Regions from separate parts of the Neobacillus terrisolis genome, predicted to be linked through region 2. Evidence: predicted binding sites of a transcription regulator. Region 2 holds the regulator's gene; each other region holds the start of a gene.
The links. The regulator Rex, encoded in region 2, represses fermentation and respiration genes when NADH is low (regulators of the CRP and FNR family bind a similar motif). The targets are predictions, from matches to a motif close to TTGTGAAATATTTCACAA.
Positions count from the first base shown of each region.

Region 1: ACI48O_RS12510 (L-lactate dehydrogenase) is a predicted target of Rex. The motif match lies at 2,415-2,432, and genes of this name have one in related genera.
Region 3: ACI48O_RS15020 (cytochrome c oxidase subunit 2A) is a predicted target of Rex. The motif match lies at 1,961-1,978, and genes of this name have one in related genera.
Region 4: pflB (formate C-acetyltransferase) is a predicted target of Rex. The motif match lies at 1,278-1,295, and genes of this name have one in related genera.

Region 1 covers NZ_JBKFGH010000018.1:105,878-109,351, forward strand. Annotated here, with positions in the region: gene ACI48O_RS12500 (rhomboid family intramembrane serine protease) at 1-923, opposite strand, end outside; gene ACI48O_RS12505 (hypothetical protein) at 1,073-1,264, opposite strand; gene ACI48O_RS12510 (L-lactate dehydrogenase) at 1,386-2,336, opposite strand; gene ACI48O_RS12515 (DUF92 domain-containing protein) at 2,486-3,274, opposite strand; gene ACI48O_RS12520 (5-formyltetrahydrofolate cyclo-ligase) at 3,267-3,474, opposite strand, start outside.
Region 2 covers NZ_JBKFGH010000047.1:4,694-8,167, reverse strand. Annotated here, with positions in the region: gene groES (co-chaperone GroES) at 1-177, opposite strand, end outside; gene ACI48O_RS22040 (CPBP family intramembrane glutamic endopeptidase) at 469-1,200, shown strand; gene ACI48O_RS22035 (YdiK family protein) at 1,197-1,412, shown strand; gene ACI48O_RS22030 (redox-sensing transcriptional repressor Rex) at 1,429-2,082, opposite strand; gene moaC (cyclic pyranopterin monophosphate synthase MoaC) at 2,108-2,602, opposite strand; gene ACI48O_RS22020 (ABC-F family ATP-binding cassette domain-containing protein) at 2,747-3,474, shown strand, end outside.
Region 3 covers NZ_JBKFGH010000022.1:171,485-174,958, reverse strand. Annotated here, with positions in the region: gene ACI48O_RS15030 (b(o/a)3-type cytochrome-c oxidase subunit 1) at 1-1,221, opposite strand, end outside; gene ACI48O_RS15025 (cytochrome c oxidase subunit II) at 1,221-1,697, opposite strand; gene ACI48O_RS15020 (cytochrome c oxidase subunit 2A) at 1,722-1,877, opposite strand; purine riboswitch at 2,233-2,334, shown strand; gene ACI48O_RS15015 (xanthine phosphoribosyltransferase) at 2,668-3,261, shown strand; gene ACI48O_RS15010 (nucleobase:cation symporter-2 family protein) at 3,261-3,474, shown strand, end outside.
Region 4 covers NZ_JBKFGH010000020.1:55,582-59,055, reverse strand. Annotated here, with positions in the region: gene hutU (urocanate hydratase) at 1-392, opposite strand, end outside; gene ACI48O_RS13385 (cupredoxin domain-containing protein) at 507-956, shown strand; gene pflB (formate C-acetyltransferase) at 1,373-3,474, shown strand, end outside.

The sequences.
Region 1 (3,474 bases), on a different contig from region 2:
ACCCCAAAATATAATAAAGCACCAAAACATCCAAAAATCGCCCCGCTGGCGCCAGCCGACAGATTGGGGCTGAAGGCAAAGCTTGCCACAGACCCTGCAAATCCAGCAAAAAGATAGATCAATACAAAACGAAAACTTCCAAAAATCCGTTCAACTAAGGGTCCCATATAAAATAATGCTATCGAATTCATTAATAAATGTAAAAAGCCGATATGAAGAAACATAGGCGTAAAAAAGCGCCACCATTCCCCTTCAAGGATCAAAGGATTAAACTTGGCTCCGAACTGTATAAGGGTAGATGAATTGGTGCTCCCGCCCATAAATTCCATTATCATCAAAATTCCGATTTGAATAACTAAAAATACATATGTAAACAGCGGTTTCCCGTTCTCAAAAATCGCTTTTTCTTTCTTTGCCATCATCACAGTGTGAGCAAGTGTTAATTGTTTAATAGTTTGTATATCTTGCTCATTATACTCCCCATCAAGCGTAACTTCGATCGGGAACCCTAAAATCGCGCTAAGCTCTTGTAATGATTTCTCAAGTTCATTAGGCATCAACATTGTCGTGCAAACTCGAGTCTTTTTGCTATTGGGCAAAACAAAGGGTTTTTCAATCCGAAATTGATAATCATCCACAGGGGGATAGGGAGTTATGTAGATATTCTGTATCGTTAATTCGCCTCTTATAAACCGCCTTCTAAAATTCTCACCAATGGCAGCGGTCATTTCGATATCTCTTTGCATCCAATTGCTCCAATCAACATTGTGGCGCAGTATTCTGATGATTTGTCCCTGTTTATTCGATGTATTTTCAAGCCAGAGTTCGTGATCATTCCCTTTCATTTGAATTAACCGATAATCATGTTTAGATATGAATAATTCGGCCAACCTCCAAAATAAATAATCCTCTTGGAAATTCAACTCTTCCCCTACTTTCTATGTAAACATGCTTTATGATGATTTTTAGTAAAGTCTCTAATTTTTGTTATTTAACAATATTATAAACCAAATTCAATCTGTAACCTAAATAACAACCTTGAAAAAATAAAAAGGCCCGAAAATAGGCCTTTTTACCATTGAGCTGGTCTTGAGAAAAAAGTTTGCATCATTTTATCCCGAACTCCAGGAATGCTTAACACAGAACCGACAAGCAGTTTACGAATAAAACCCTTTCCTAGAATGATATTTATTAATCGGTACCGATTCTTAAATGCCAAAAATCCAGCCAAACCAATCATAAAAATTGATGTAAAAGTTCGCATGGTTATCCCTCCTTTTATTATTGTGAGTTATATTTTTCAATATTATCCATGGAATAAGAAACAAAGAACATTTTCCTCAACATTAATAAAGGCTGCCATTAAAGGCAGCCTTCGTCAATTTTTATTTATGAAATGAAGATTTTATAATATTTTTTAGGACTTCAGCAGAATGCTTGAATTTTTCTTGTTCTTCTGGACTTAAGCTTAGTTCTACGACTTCACGAATACCGCTTCGATTCACAACAGCAGGAACACCAATAAATAAATCTTCCTGACCGTATTTATTTTCTAGATAAGCGGAAACTGTCAACACGGAATTTTCATTTTGTAAAATGGCTTTTGTTAGCCTTACTAGACCCATGGCAATTCCATAATATGTAGCACCTTTGCGCTGGATAATTTGATACGCAGCATCCCTTACATTAATAAATAATTCGTCAAGGTCCTCCTGGCGGAAATCCTTTTTCGTCTTCGCCCAAGCAGAGATAGGTAATCCTCCGATATCTGCATGACTCCAAACTGGAAGCTCTGTATCCCCATGTTCACCGATTATATAAGCATGAACGTTCCGAGGGTCGACTGCAAAATAATCTCCTAGTAAATAACGGAAACGTGCTGTATCCAAGATCGTACCAGAACCGATGACTCTTTCCTTTGGAAGCCCAGAAAATTTCCATGTTACATACGTTAAAATATCAACAGGATTTGTTGCAACGACAAAAATTCCGTCAAATCCGCTAGCCATTACTTGCTCGACAATTCCTTTGAAGATGGCAGTATTTTTTTCAACCAAATCAAGTCTTGTTTCACCAGGTTTTTGATTGGCACCTGCAGAAATAACAACAATGTCTGCATCTTTACAATCGGAATAATCTCCAAACCAAATTTTAGTTGCTGCAGGAGCAAATGGAAGTCCATGATTCAAATCCATTGCGTCTCCTTCAGACTTTTCCTTATTTAAGTCAATCATAACAAATTCTTCACTAACACCTTGATTCAGCATGGCAAAAGCATAACTTGACCCTACAAACCCAGTTCCAATTAATACAACTCTGTTAACGTGATCTCTCATAAGAAGTACCTCCTAGTTAGGAATTCATTATCATTATAACCATCTTTTTAAAAAAACATTTAGTCTTTCTAATTTATATTGTGCAACATTTCACAAACTTTTTCTAGGCTATTTTGATCGATGAAAGCGCCCTCTATATGGATATTTCGTTACAAAAGGTAAAAATTATATACGATACCAGAAATTGCAGCCAATAAACCGGAAAGAAAATTAACAACATCATTGTTCATAAACGAAAAACCTCTATTCAAACTAGCAGGTTGGTTACAGTGAACTTTTTTTTCGGTATCAGCTAAACATATAGGACATTTATATGATGCTTGCAGGAAAGCTCCTAAAATGGTATCAAAGATATTTCCTAGAAATCCGAACAGAAGAATGATAATAAGGTAAATATTTCCTAAACGGAATAGAAGGCTCGTTATAATCGCGATCAAAAATGCACCCAAAAAACCGGCAGTCGACCCGAGCATGCTGATTGCGCCAGACGTCCCCTTTTCGGATCTTTTAAATGTACGAATTAGTAAGGGGGGTTTTTTACTTAACGTGCCTAGTTCAGAAGCCCACGTATCTGAATTCGCACTTGCTATTGCAATTGAAAAACCCAATAGCCAAATATCATGTTCAAAAGAAAAGTTGAATATGCTGAAAATCGCCGCGATGCCCCCGTTGGCGATTACTTGCTGCCAATCGCGACGGGATCCCTTTACATGTTTTTCTTCAATCCTTTTCTTCAAATCCCGCTTGAATTTGGACCAAATACTTGAGGTAAAAAAGAATGTCCCTAACACAAATAATCCTTTCCATCCAAAGCCAAGCGCGACGGCTCCACCTATAATGGCAGCCGCTAAAGCCCCAGATTTAGTTAAAAACCGGAAAGAATACCCGCTAATAGCCGTAATGAAAATTACCGTTGCATAGATCATTATATTAATCATAAGTCACAATAACCTGACGATCGGTAATTATTTTTGGGACAGGCTGGTCATGTGTTTCAATCGGGAGGTGTTCGACCAATTGTAAATCAAAGGCGAGTGAAAGTTTATTTCCTTGGTAGTCCTTTAAGAAGCGGTCATAATATCCTCCTCCAAAACCAAGACGATAACCTTTTTCCAAAAAAGCAAGCCCTGGCACAATC
Region 2 (3,474 bases):
AGCAACCTCTACTGCCACACGCTCTCCACTGTCAAGAACACGACCTGAACCAACAGCAATTACTTTTCCTTCTTGTGGCTTTTCTTTAGCAGTGTCCGGTAGAACAATACCGCTTGCAGTTTTTTCCTCTGACTGAACAAGCTCAATAACAATACGATCACCAATTGGCTTTAACAAGAGAAACAACCTCCTCAAATAATATGTAGATTATTATTTATTAGCACTCTCCTCTATCGAGTGCTAACACAATTATTATAATAAATAATTGCACCATCTTTTGCAAGAGAGATGGTAAATTTTTTTTATTTTGGTCCATGCTTTTCTCAACCTTATAAAGTATGCATCTTATTACCGTTTTTATCCATATTGGCAAAAAATTTTTTCTACAAATCTTATTCATTTGTATCTACCCTTGATAATTTGTACAATTGAGCTTAGTTCATTAGTTTTTTTAAGGAGAAGCATAATTTGAAAAAAGAGTATTGGATCGTCATTATTATCTTTTTAACTCTACAATTGTCTAGTCTTGTTGGTTTACCCTTAACCGCCTACATTGGGACTCTATTTGGATATTCAGCGAGCGAAATGAAAATACTGGCCGTTCCGATTTGGCTTGTCACAAGCTTTACTGTATCCCTTATCCTTGTGCTTTGGGTTTTGCGCGGTGAATTTACGACTAGGTTAGAACGGAATCAAGCTAGTATATCCTTGTCGATCTTCTGGGCCATTTCCGGTGTTTTTCTTGCCTTATTTGCTCAACAAGTTGCAGCCAATATTGAAGCGATGCTAGGAATCAAAATAGGCTCGGATAATACCCAACAAATATTAACCGTGATCGAAAGCTTTCCAGTTATTATTTTAATCAGCTCGATCATCGGACCTATTTTAGAGGAAATTGTTTTTCGAAAAATTATTTTTGGAGCTCTTTATCAACGACTGAATTTCTTTTTATCTGCTCTCATAAGCTCCGTTATTTTTTCTTTAGCTCACATGGAACCGGAGCATACTTTGTTATATTCAGCGATGGGCTTTACCTTTGCCTATCTTTATGTAAAAACAAAGCGAATTATCGTACCCATCTTTGCCCATGTTTCAATGAACACGCTCGTTGTGCTGATCCAAACTGTGTATAAAGAGGATATCGATCGGCTCATTGAACAATCAGAAAAAATTCAAAGCTTTATCGGAGGATTTTTATGATACAATCACCTTTGCTTACCGGAAGTATTCATATTGTTTTAGCTTGTTTATTTACCTATTTTGCGATTGATAATGTTAATCAATATGGCTGGGATTTCTTTAGTATCATCCTTGTCCTCCTCGCCACATTTGATTTCGGCTCTGGGCTAAAATTGGTAGCCCTTTACTTTAAATTAAGAAAAATAACCCAAAATAAAAATGAGCCTAGATAACGGGCTCATTTTTTGATTATTCTTCTGTGCTATTTGGATAATGCTTTAAGAAATAGACGAGTGATTGTAATTCTACCGCTAAATCAATATGATGAACTCGAATGCTTGAAGGGACATTTAATCGAGCAGGTGTAAAATTTAGAATCCCTTTAATGTTTACAGATGCGAGCCGATCCGTAGTAGTTTGGGCCACAGGAGCAGGTATCGTTAAAATGGCCACTTGAATATCCTCTTCTTCGATCTTTTGCTCTAAATCATCCATATGGTAAACGGGTACATCTCCAATTTTTGTGCCGACCTTCGCCTCATCTACATCAAATGCGATTTCAATCTTTGTATTATTATTTTTTAAGAAATTGTAATTTAAAAATGCCGTTCCTAGATTCCCGACACCAATTAACGCAACCTTCGTCAGTTCGTCCTGATCCAGCGTTTTTCGAAAAAAGGTTAGCAAATAGTTAACATTGTAGCCATAGCCCTTTTTCCCTAATGCGCCAAAATAAGAAAAATCCCGTCGAATCGTTGCTGAGTCAACTTTAACTGCTTCACTTAGCTCTGCTGATGATACACGCTGTTTACCTGATGAATGTAAATTTTTCAAAAAACGATAATACAGTGGTAATCTCTTTGCAGTGGCTTGTGGAATTTTGGTTGTATTGTCATTCGACATGTCAACACGCCTCTCCCATTTAAGATTATTTCACACGGTTCTCTCTACGAAAGTCCCCATTTTTTCCACCGGTTTTTTCGATCAGATATGTTTTTCCAATTACCATGCCTTTATCTACGGCTTTGCACATATCATAAACCGTTAACGCACAAACCGACGCAGCTGTTAACGCTTCCATTTCGACACCAGTATTTCCTTTTGTTTTCACCTTCGCTGAAATGAGCAATGTATATTCATCATTTTCTTTTTCCCATGAAAAAGAAACATCGACACCATTTAACGGAATAGGATGACACATCGGAATGATCTCCCACGTCTTCTTGCAGGCCATTACTGCTGCTACCTGTGCTACCGCAAGAACATCCCCTTTTTTCATTTCATTATTGGTGATTCTCTCATATATTTCACTGCTTACAGTGATACTTGAATGGGCTTCTGCCGTTCGAACAGTTTCCGGTTTACTGCTTACATCGACCATTTTCGCACGGCCTTCTTCATTAAAATGAGTAAATTCTCCCATGCATACAACACCTCTCTTTATGAATGATACACTATTTTTTCCATGAAGTGTGAATCAAACTTGTATTTTTCTTCACATGTTACGGTTATTGATGATATGCCAGGAATACGTTACACTTACTCTATCGTAGTTGAGGTGAATATCATGATATTATTGCAGGTTAACCAATTAAATAAATTTTATGGCGCAGATCTTATTTTATCGAATATAAAACTTGAAGTACAAACCCGTGACAGAATTGCATTAGTTGGTCGAAACGGGGCAGGAAAATCAACCTTACTTAAAATTATCGCCGGACACATGTCGTATGATTCCGGAGAAATCATGAAGCCAAAGGAAGTAACCATCGGTTATTTAGCGCAAAATACCGGACTTGAATCAACATTGTCGATTTGGGAAGAAATGCTTACCGTATTTGAATCCTTACAAAACCTTGAGCAGAAATTACGACATTTTGAGTTACAAATGTCGGACCCAGCAATCTTTAATAATACCTCCGTATATGAAAGATTATTAAAAGATTACGATCTTCTCCAAACCCAATTTAAAGACTTGGGAGGCTATCAATACGAAGCCGATATCCGTTCTGTATTGCATGGATTAAATTTCCATAGCTTTGATTATACAACAAAGATTTCCAGCCTTAGCGGTGGACAAAAAACACGGCTGGCCCTTGGTAAGCTATTGTTAACAAAACCGGATATTCTTATTTTAGACGAACCTACCAACCATTTAGACATCGATACATTGTCTTGGTTGGAGCAATATTTACAAAATTATGAAGGGGCTATCTTGATCGTTTCCCATGACCGCTACTTTTTGGACAAGGTCGTTAACCAGGTTTACGAAATGTCGCGGCAGCAAATTATGAA
Region 3 (3,474 bases), on a different contig from region 2:
AGCCTTTGTAAGGACTCTACCAGTTAAATGCGGAACTAACCAATAAGAAACACCAAAGAAAGTAATCACAACAGCTGTTGCAACAGTTAAATGGAAGTGACCAGTAACCCAAACAGTATTGTGGACAACTTGGTTCATTTGGTGAGAAGCGTTAACCATACCACCTGCACCGGCAGGAATGAAAGCAAGCATTCCGATGAACGGTACAACAAAACGAGCGTCTCCCCAAGGAAGCTTTTTCACCCATCCAAACAAACCTTTTGAGCCTTTTGAACGACCATAGGTTTCAAATGTGGCAAATAACGAGAATGCTGTCATTAAAGACGGAATAACAACTAAGAATGTTAGAACAACCTGTAAGAATTTCCAGGCTGGATCAATACCAGGCTCAGTTAATTGGTGGTGGAACCCTACTGGGAATGAGAATAAGATAAAGAGCAAAAACGATAGTCGTGCCAGTGAGTCAGAGAATATCTTTGCACCAATTACTTTTGGAATGACGGTATACCATGCCATATAAGCCGGTAATAACCAGAAATAAACAAGTGGGTGACCGAAATACCAGAATAAAGTACGGCTGACTAATACGTTAACAGTTGGAACTAATTCTAATGACCAAGGTAATAATTGAATAAGAACAGTTGCGGCTACGCCAAGTGTTGCGATATACCATAACATCGTATTTACAAGCGACATATAGGTCATTAATGGGCTTGTTTTACCTGGATTAGCTTTACGCCATTTCACATATGTAGCACAGATCGCAGCACCATCGATCCAACTTCCTACAACAACAAGCGTTAATCCAACATAATAAAGTGGATGTGCTTGTAAAGGTGCATAAAAAGTATATAGGACTGTTGCCTGATTTAAGAGAATCATTACAGCGGCTAATACTGTTCCTGCTGTCATAACCCAAAAACCAATCCAACCGGTTCTGCGGGCACCGTCTGAATAAGCACCTGACGATGCGCTTGTAGCAGAATGCTGGAAGCCCATAATAAAGAACGTTGTTAATACTAGACCTAATAAAACACCATGAACAGTTAATATTTGATAGTACCCAATACCTGCAGGCAATGTAAATTCACCAGAACGGACCCAAGTTTGTAAAAGTCCTGCAAGTCCCCCGATTGCCAATGCAGTAAAGGCTACATAAAAATGAGCCATAGCCAATTTACCATCACGACGGTCAACTTTGATCACTGATGGATTATTCATTATTCAACCACCTCGATTTTCGACGTCATCATGTGATGACCCATACCACAATATTCATTACACACAATAGTGAATTCTCCTGTTTTATTAAATGAAGCAACATATTCACTTATAAAACCAGGTTCTACCATCATATTTACGTTAGTCCCTGCGATTTCAAATCCATGGATAACATCCTTTGTAGTGACCATAACTTTAACTTTTGAACCTTTAGGAATCTCTACAGCTCCAGGATTGTAATTAAACATGGACGCAACAATAACTAACTCGTAGTCCCACTCTTTTCCTTCTACTTTTTTAAGGCCTGGCTTATCAAATGGTGCTGTTGTATCAACTTTTGCTGGATCAATGGTATTTAAGCAGCTTGGTGGTTGATTTCCTAAATAAAAAGCACTTACCCCTAATACCGATAAGAATACGATTAACATCGCTATCCCGAAAATTAGCCAAACCTTTTCAAACTTATGGATATGCATGGCTTTTTTTCCCCTCTCCCTCTTCTACAAACGATCTGCGTACATAAAATAAACTCCTGCCCAAGTACCTATAAGGACTAATGCGACTAAGAAAACGGAAACCAATGTTCCTTTTAAATATTGTTCTTCTTCATGTTTAATCGGTGCATTGGTTTTATTTCCAAGCTCCGTTTTAGCCATAGCCTTACACCCCCTCATTACATTTTGGAAATATTTGATGATTACACTTTCATCATACCGAACAATAGAGAATATTCCATATTGTTTGAATAAGTTCACAAAATGTTCAATTAATGAATTACCATTATGGGTATAGTGTAAACCTGAAACTTCGGTGATTTATGTCACATTTAATTGTGAGAAAATGTGAATAAAATGTGAACTCAAAAGTAATTGTGAATAAGTAGAAAAGGTTTCCATTGGCTTGCCAAAGCGTTTTTGGTTGATGGGTGTAGGGTGGGTAAACTCGGAATAAGGGAATAATTTAATATATTTAAGGTTTACGAGAATAAACTATATTGATATAATAACTTTAAATTTCATACGGTAACTAACTCATATAATCGCGGGAATATGGCCCGCAAGTTTCTACCGGATTTCCGTAAAAAATCCGACTATGAGTGAGCAATATGAACAAGGACGATCATTGATGTTCGTTCTTTTCATTTCCTTTCCTTTTATTTATTAGCCTAAAGGTATTGTCTCACTCATTATTTGAGTGCAGATGCCTTTAGGCTTTTTTGTTTTTTTAAAAGAACAATGTTGATTTTGAGCACGTTGTTGATTGGAGCGGAAGGTGCGAGACTCCTGCGGGAGAAGGTGTCACTGGAGACCCCACAGGCGCAATCGCGCCGAGGAGGCTCCAGGACTCCCCCGCTGGGTCGCTGAGCACCTGGAGCGCAAATCAACAGCCAAAATTAACAGCCTATTTTTTAAAAATAACATTTACGAATAGGGAGGGGATCACATAGTGGAAGCATTGCAACGAAAAATCGTAAATGAAGGAATCATATTATCAGATACTGTTTTAAAGGTAGATTCATTTTTAAACCATCAAATTGACCCTTTATTAATGATGGAAATTGGCAAGGAATTTGCAGAACGTTTTAAAAACGAGGCAGTCACAAAAGTATTAACGATTGAATCTTCGGGTATTGCACCGGGTGTGATGGCAGCGATGATGCTTCATGTACCACTTGTTTTTGCCAGAAAAAGAATCTCATTAACGATGTCAGAGGACTTACTTACCAGTCAAGTCTACTCATTTACAAAGCAGGAGACGAATGCCATAGCGGTGGCTAATAAGTTTTTAGCAGCCAATGACCGTGTGCTCATCATTGATGATTTCTTAGCGAATGGGCAGGCAGCCCTTGGTTTGGCTGATATCGTAAAGCAAGCAAATGCAGAAGTAGTTGGTTTTGGAATTGTGATAGAGAAATCGTTCCAAAACGGAGGCATGCTGCTTCGGGAAAAAGGGTATCGAGTGGAATCATTAGCTGAAATTGAATCTTTGCAAAATGGGCAAGTGCAATTTTTAAACAGACAGGTGGAGGAGTTATTATAATGAAACAACAACCATTAAAAATTACCTCATTAGCGATTCAGCACGTATTAGCGATGTATGCGGGCGCGGTAATCGTTCCATTAATTGTGGGCGGGGCTTTAGGGCTCTCCGGCGAGCAATTAACCTACTTAGTTTCAATCGACATTTTAATGTGTGGAATCGCAACAATCCTCCAAGTTTGGCGCAACCGTTTCTTTGGAATTGGCCTTCCGG
Region 4 (3,474 bases), on a different contig from region 2:
GCCGTCATTTGTCCATACATCATTAAACCTTTTCGATCCAACTCAAAAAAGGTCTCCCAATTTGCCCAGGCAGGAACCAAATTTGAATTAGCCAATAAAACCCTCGGGGCATTAGCATGAGTCTTAAAAACGGCGACGGGTTTCCCCGATTGAATCAACAAGGTCTCATCGTCTTCTAAGTTCAATAGAGATTTCTTGATTGCCCTATAACAGTCCCAATTCCTTGCTGCCTTTCCGATTCCTCCATAAACAACTAGTTCATCTGGATTTTCAGCAACACACGGGTCCAAATTATTGATTAACATTCTTAACGCAGCTTCCTGAACCCATCCTTTCGCATGCAATTGTGTTCCGACTAACAGAGGATCTCCATTCCTTTGTATACTATCCATTTAAAGACCTCCCGTCCCATTTTGTTAAGGAAAATAAAGATTTGGAAAAAAACGGACAAGTTTTCCCCTTATCCGAGCATATATTGTAATGGACAACTATTTGGGGGTGGATGAATGCATTTCTTGATTTTAAAAAGAAAAACGATTGCGATACTATTCATCATTTGCTGTTCCCTTTTTGTGACTTCTATTTGGCTTTTTTTAAACAATAAAACCATTGCCACCATTAACCAGCCACAGGAAAAAAACAGGGAGATCCATCTGGTAACAGGAGAATTTAAAGCAAAAACAATCGATGGGAAAGAAATAGAAGCATACAGATGGGACCCCGGTACAATTTTTGTAAATAAAGGTGAAAAGTTTAATTTATCTATTTTTGGAATAAACGGCAGGAGCCATCCCTTCATTATTGAGGGCACTAATATAAAGGGAACTGTTGAGCAAAATAAAGAAACTGTCCTTTCACTACAGTTTGAAAAAGAAGGAGTTTATCGAATCATTTGTTTAACCCATCCTGATCGAGCACATAATGGACCAATGATTGCCTATATAATAGTAGATTAAAATGCAATCTAATCTAGAACAGAGGAATACATCTCTGTTCTTTTTTATTGAGAATAGACAAGGTAGGAATTTTTTAGAACTGAAAATATTTCCAGTATCTTTTCCATTCGAAAATTGGCAAATTATTAATTAGATAGAGTTAGTGGAAACGTTATCATCTTTTTGTATAACAGTCTACGAAAAATAGCACACAATTATAGTACAGATTCGAATTTTTCATCCTAAATTATTCCACTTATATCCGTTCACAAATATGTCAAAAATCCACAAACCCTTACATACCAACAATTTCACAATATCGTCAATTCTCTTAGGTAAAAATAGTGATTTTTCTCACATGAATTCTGTTATAATGAATGTATGATAAATACGTCGAAACTGTTATATACTTAAATTACCTAAAGAGGTGCTTATTCATGGAACAATGGAAAAGTTTTACAACTGGTACTTGGTCAAGAGAAGTTAATGTTCGCGACTTTATCTTAAAGAACTTCAAGCCTTACCAAGGGGACGATTCTTTCTTAGCAGGTCCAACAGAAGCAACAACTGGACTATGGAATCAAGTAATGGAATTAACGAAGCAAGAGCGTGAAAATGGCGGCGTATTAGATATGGACACAGAGATTATCTCGACGATCACTTCTCACGGTCCAGGGTATTTAAATAAAGAAGTTGAAAAAGTAGTCGGCGTTCAAACAGACGCACCGTTTAAACGTTCAATGCAGCCATTTGGTGGTATTCGTATGGCAGCTCAAGCTTGTCAAAGCTATGGCTACGAATTAAATAAAGATGTAGAAAAGTTTTTCACAGATTACCGTAAAACACATAATGCGGGTGTATTCGATGCATATACTGATGAAATGAAGCTTGCTCGTAAGACAGCAATCATTACAGGTCTTCCAGATGCTTACGGTCGTGGTCGTATCATCGGTGACTATCGCCGTGTTGCTTTATACGGAGTAGACTTCCTTATTAAAGAGAAGAAAAAAGATTTAGCGGGAACTACACCTGTAATGAGCGAAGAGGTAATTCGCCTTCGTGAAGAAATCTCTGAACAAATCAGAGCATTAAATGAATTAAAGCAATTAGCTGCAGCTTATGGTTTTGATATTTCAGTTCCAGCTCAAAATGCTGTAGAAGCATTCCAATGGTTATACTTTGGATATTTAGCAGCGATTAAAGAACAAAACGGTGCTGCAATGAGTCTTGGACGCGTATCAACATTCCTTGATATTTATATCGAAAGAGACCTTGCAAATGGTGTATTAACTGAAGAAGAAGCTCAAGAAATCGTTGACCACTTTGTTATGAAGCTTCGTCTTGTTAAATTTGCAAGAACTCCTGATTATAACGATTTATTTAGTGGTGACCCTACATGGGTAACAGAATCAATCGGTGGTATGGCTCTTGACGGTCGTCCATTAGTTACAAAGAACTCTTTCCGTTTCCTTCACACACTAGATAACCTAGGTCCAGCTCCAGAACCAAACTTAACGGTTCTTTGGTCAGTGAATTTACCGGAAAACTTTAAGAAATACTGTGCAAACATGTCTATTAAAACAAGCTCAATTCAATATGAAAACGATGATATCATGAGCCCAGAATATGGTGACGATTACGGTATTGCTTGCTGCGTATCCGCAATGGAAATTGGAAAGCAAATGCAATTCTTCGGTGCACGTGCAAACTTAGCGAAAGCACTTCTTTACGCTATTAACGGCGGCGTTGACGAAAAGCTTAAAATTCAAGCTGCTCCAAAATATCGTCCAATTACTTCAGAATATCTTGATTACAACGAAGTAATGGAAAGCTTCGACCAAATGATGGAATGGTTAGCAGGTCTATATATTAACACGCTTAACATTATCCATTATATGCATGATAAATACAGCTATGAGCGCATTGAAATGGCGCTTCATGACACAGAGATCCTTCGTACTATGGCGACTGGAATTGCCGGCCTAAGTGTTGTAGCTGATTCTCTAAGTGCAATTAAACACGCAAAAGTTAAAGTCATTCGTGACGAAAATGGCATCGCAGTAGATTTTGAAACAGAAGGCGACTTCCCTAAATACGGTAATAATGATGATCGTGTTGACAGCATTGCTGTTGAAATCGTTGAAAGCTTCATGAAAAAATTACGCAAGCATACAACATACCGTAATTCATTGCATACAATGTCCATCTTAACGATTACTTCAAACGTAGTTTACGGTAAGAAAACTGGTAATACACCGGATGGCCGTCGTGCTGGTGAACCATTTGCACCTGGTGCAAACCCAATGCATGGTCGTGATACAAAAGGTACATTAGCTTCTCTTGCTTCAGTTGCGAAGCTTCCTTATAGCTACGCAATGGATGGAATTTCAAATACGTTCTCAATTGTTCCTAAAGCTCTTGGTAAGGACGATGAAAGCCGTATTCAAAACTTAGTTTCTATCCTTGATGGTTATGGATTAAAGACTGGACACCACCTAAATGTTAACGTATTTAACCGTGAAACATTAATGGATGCAAT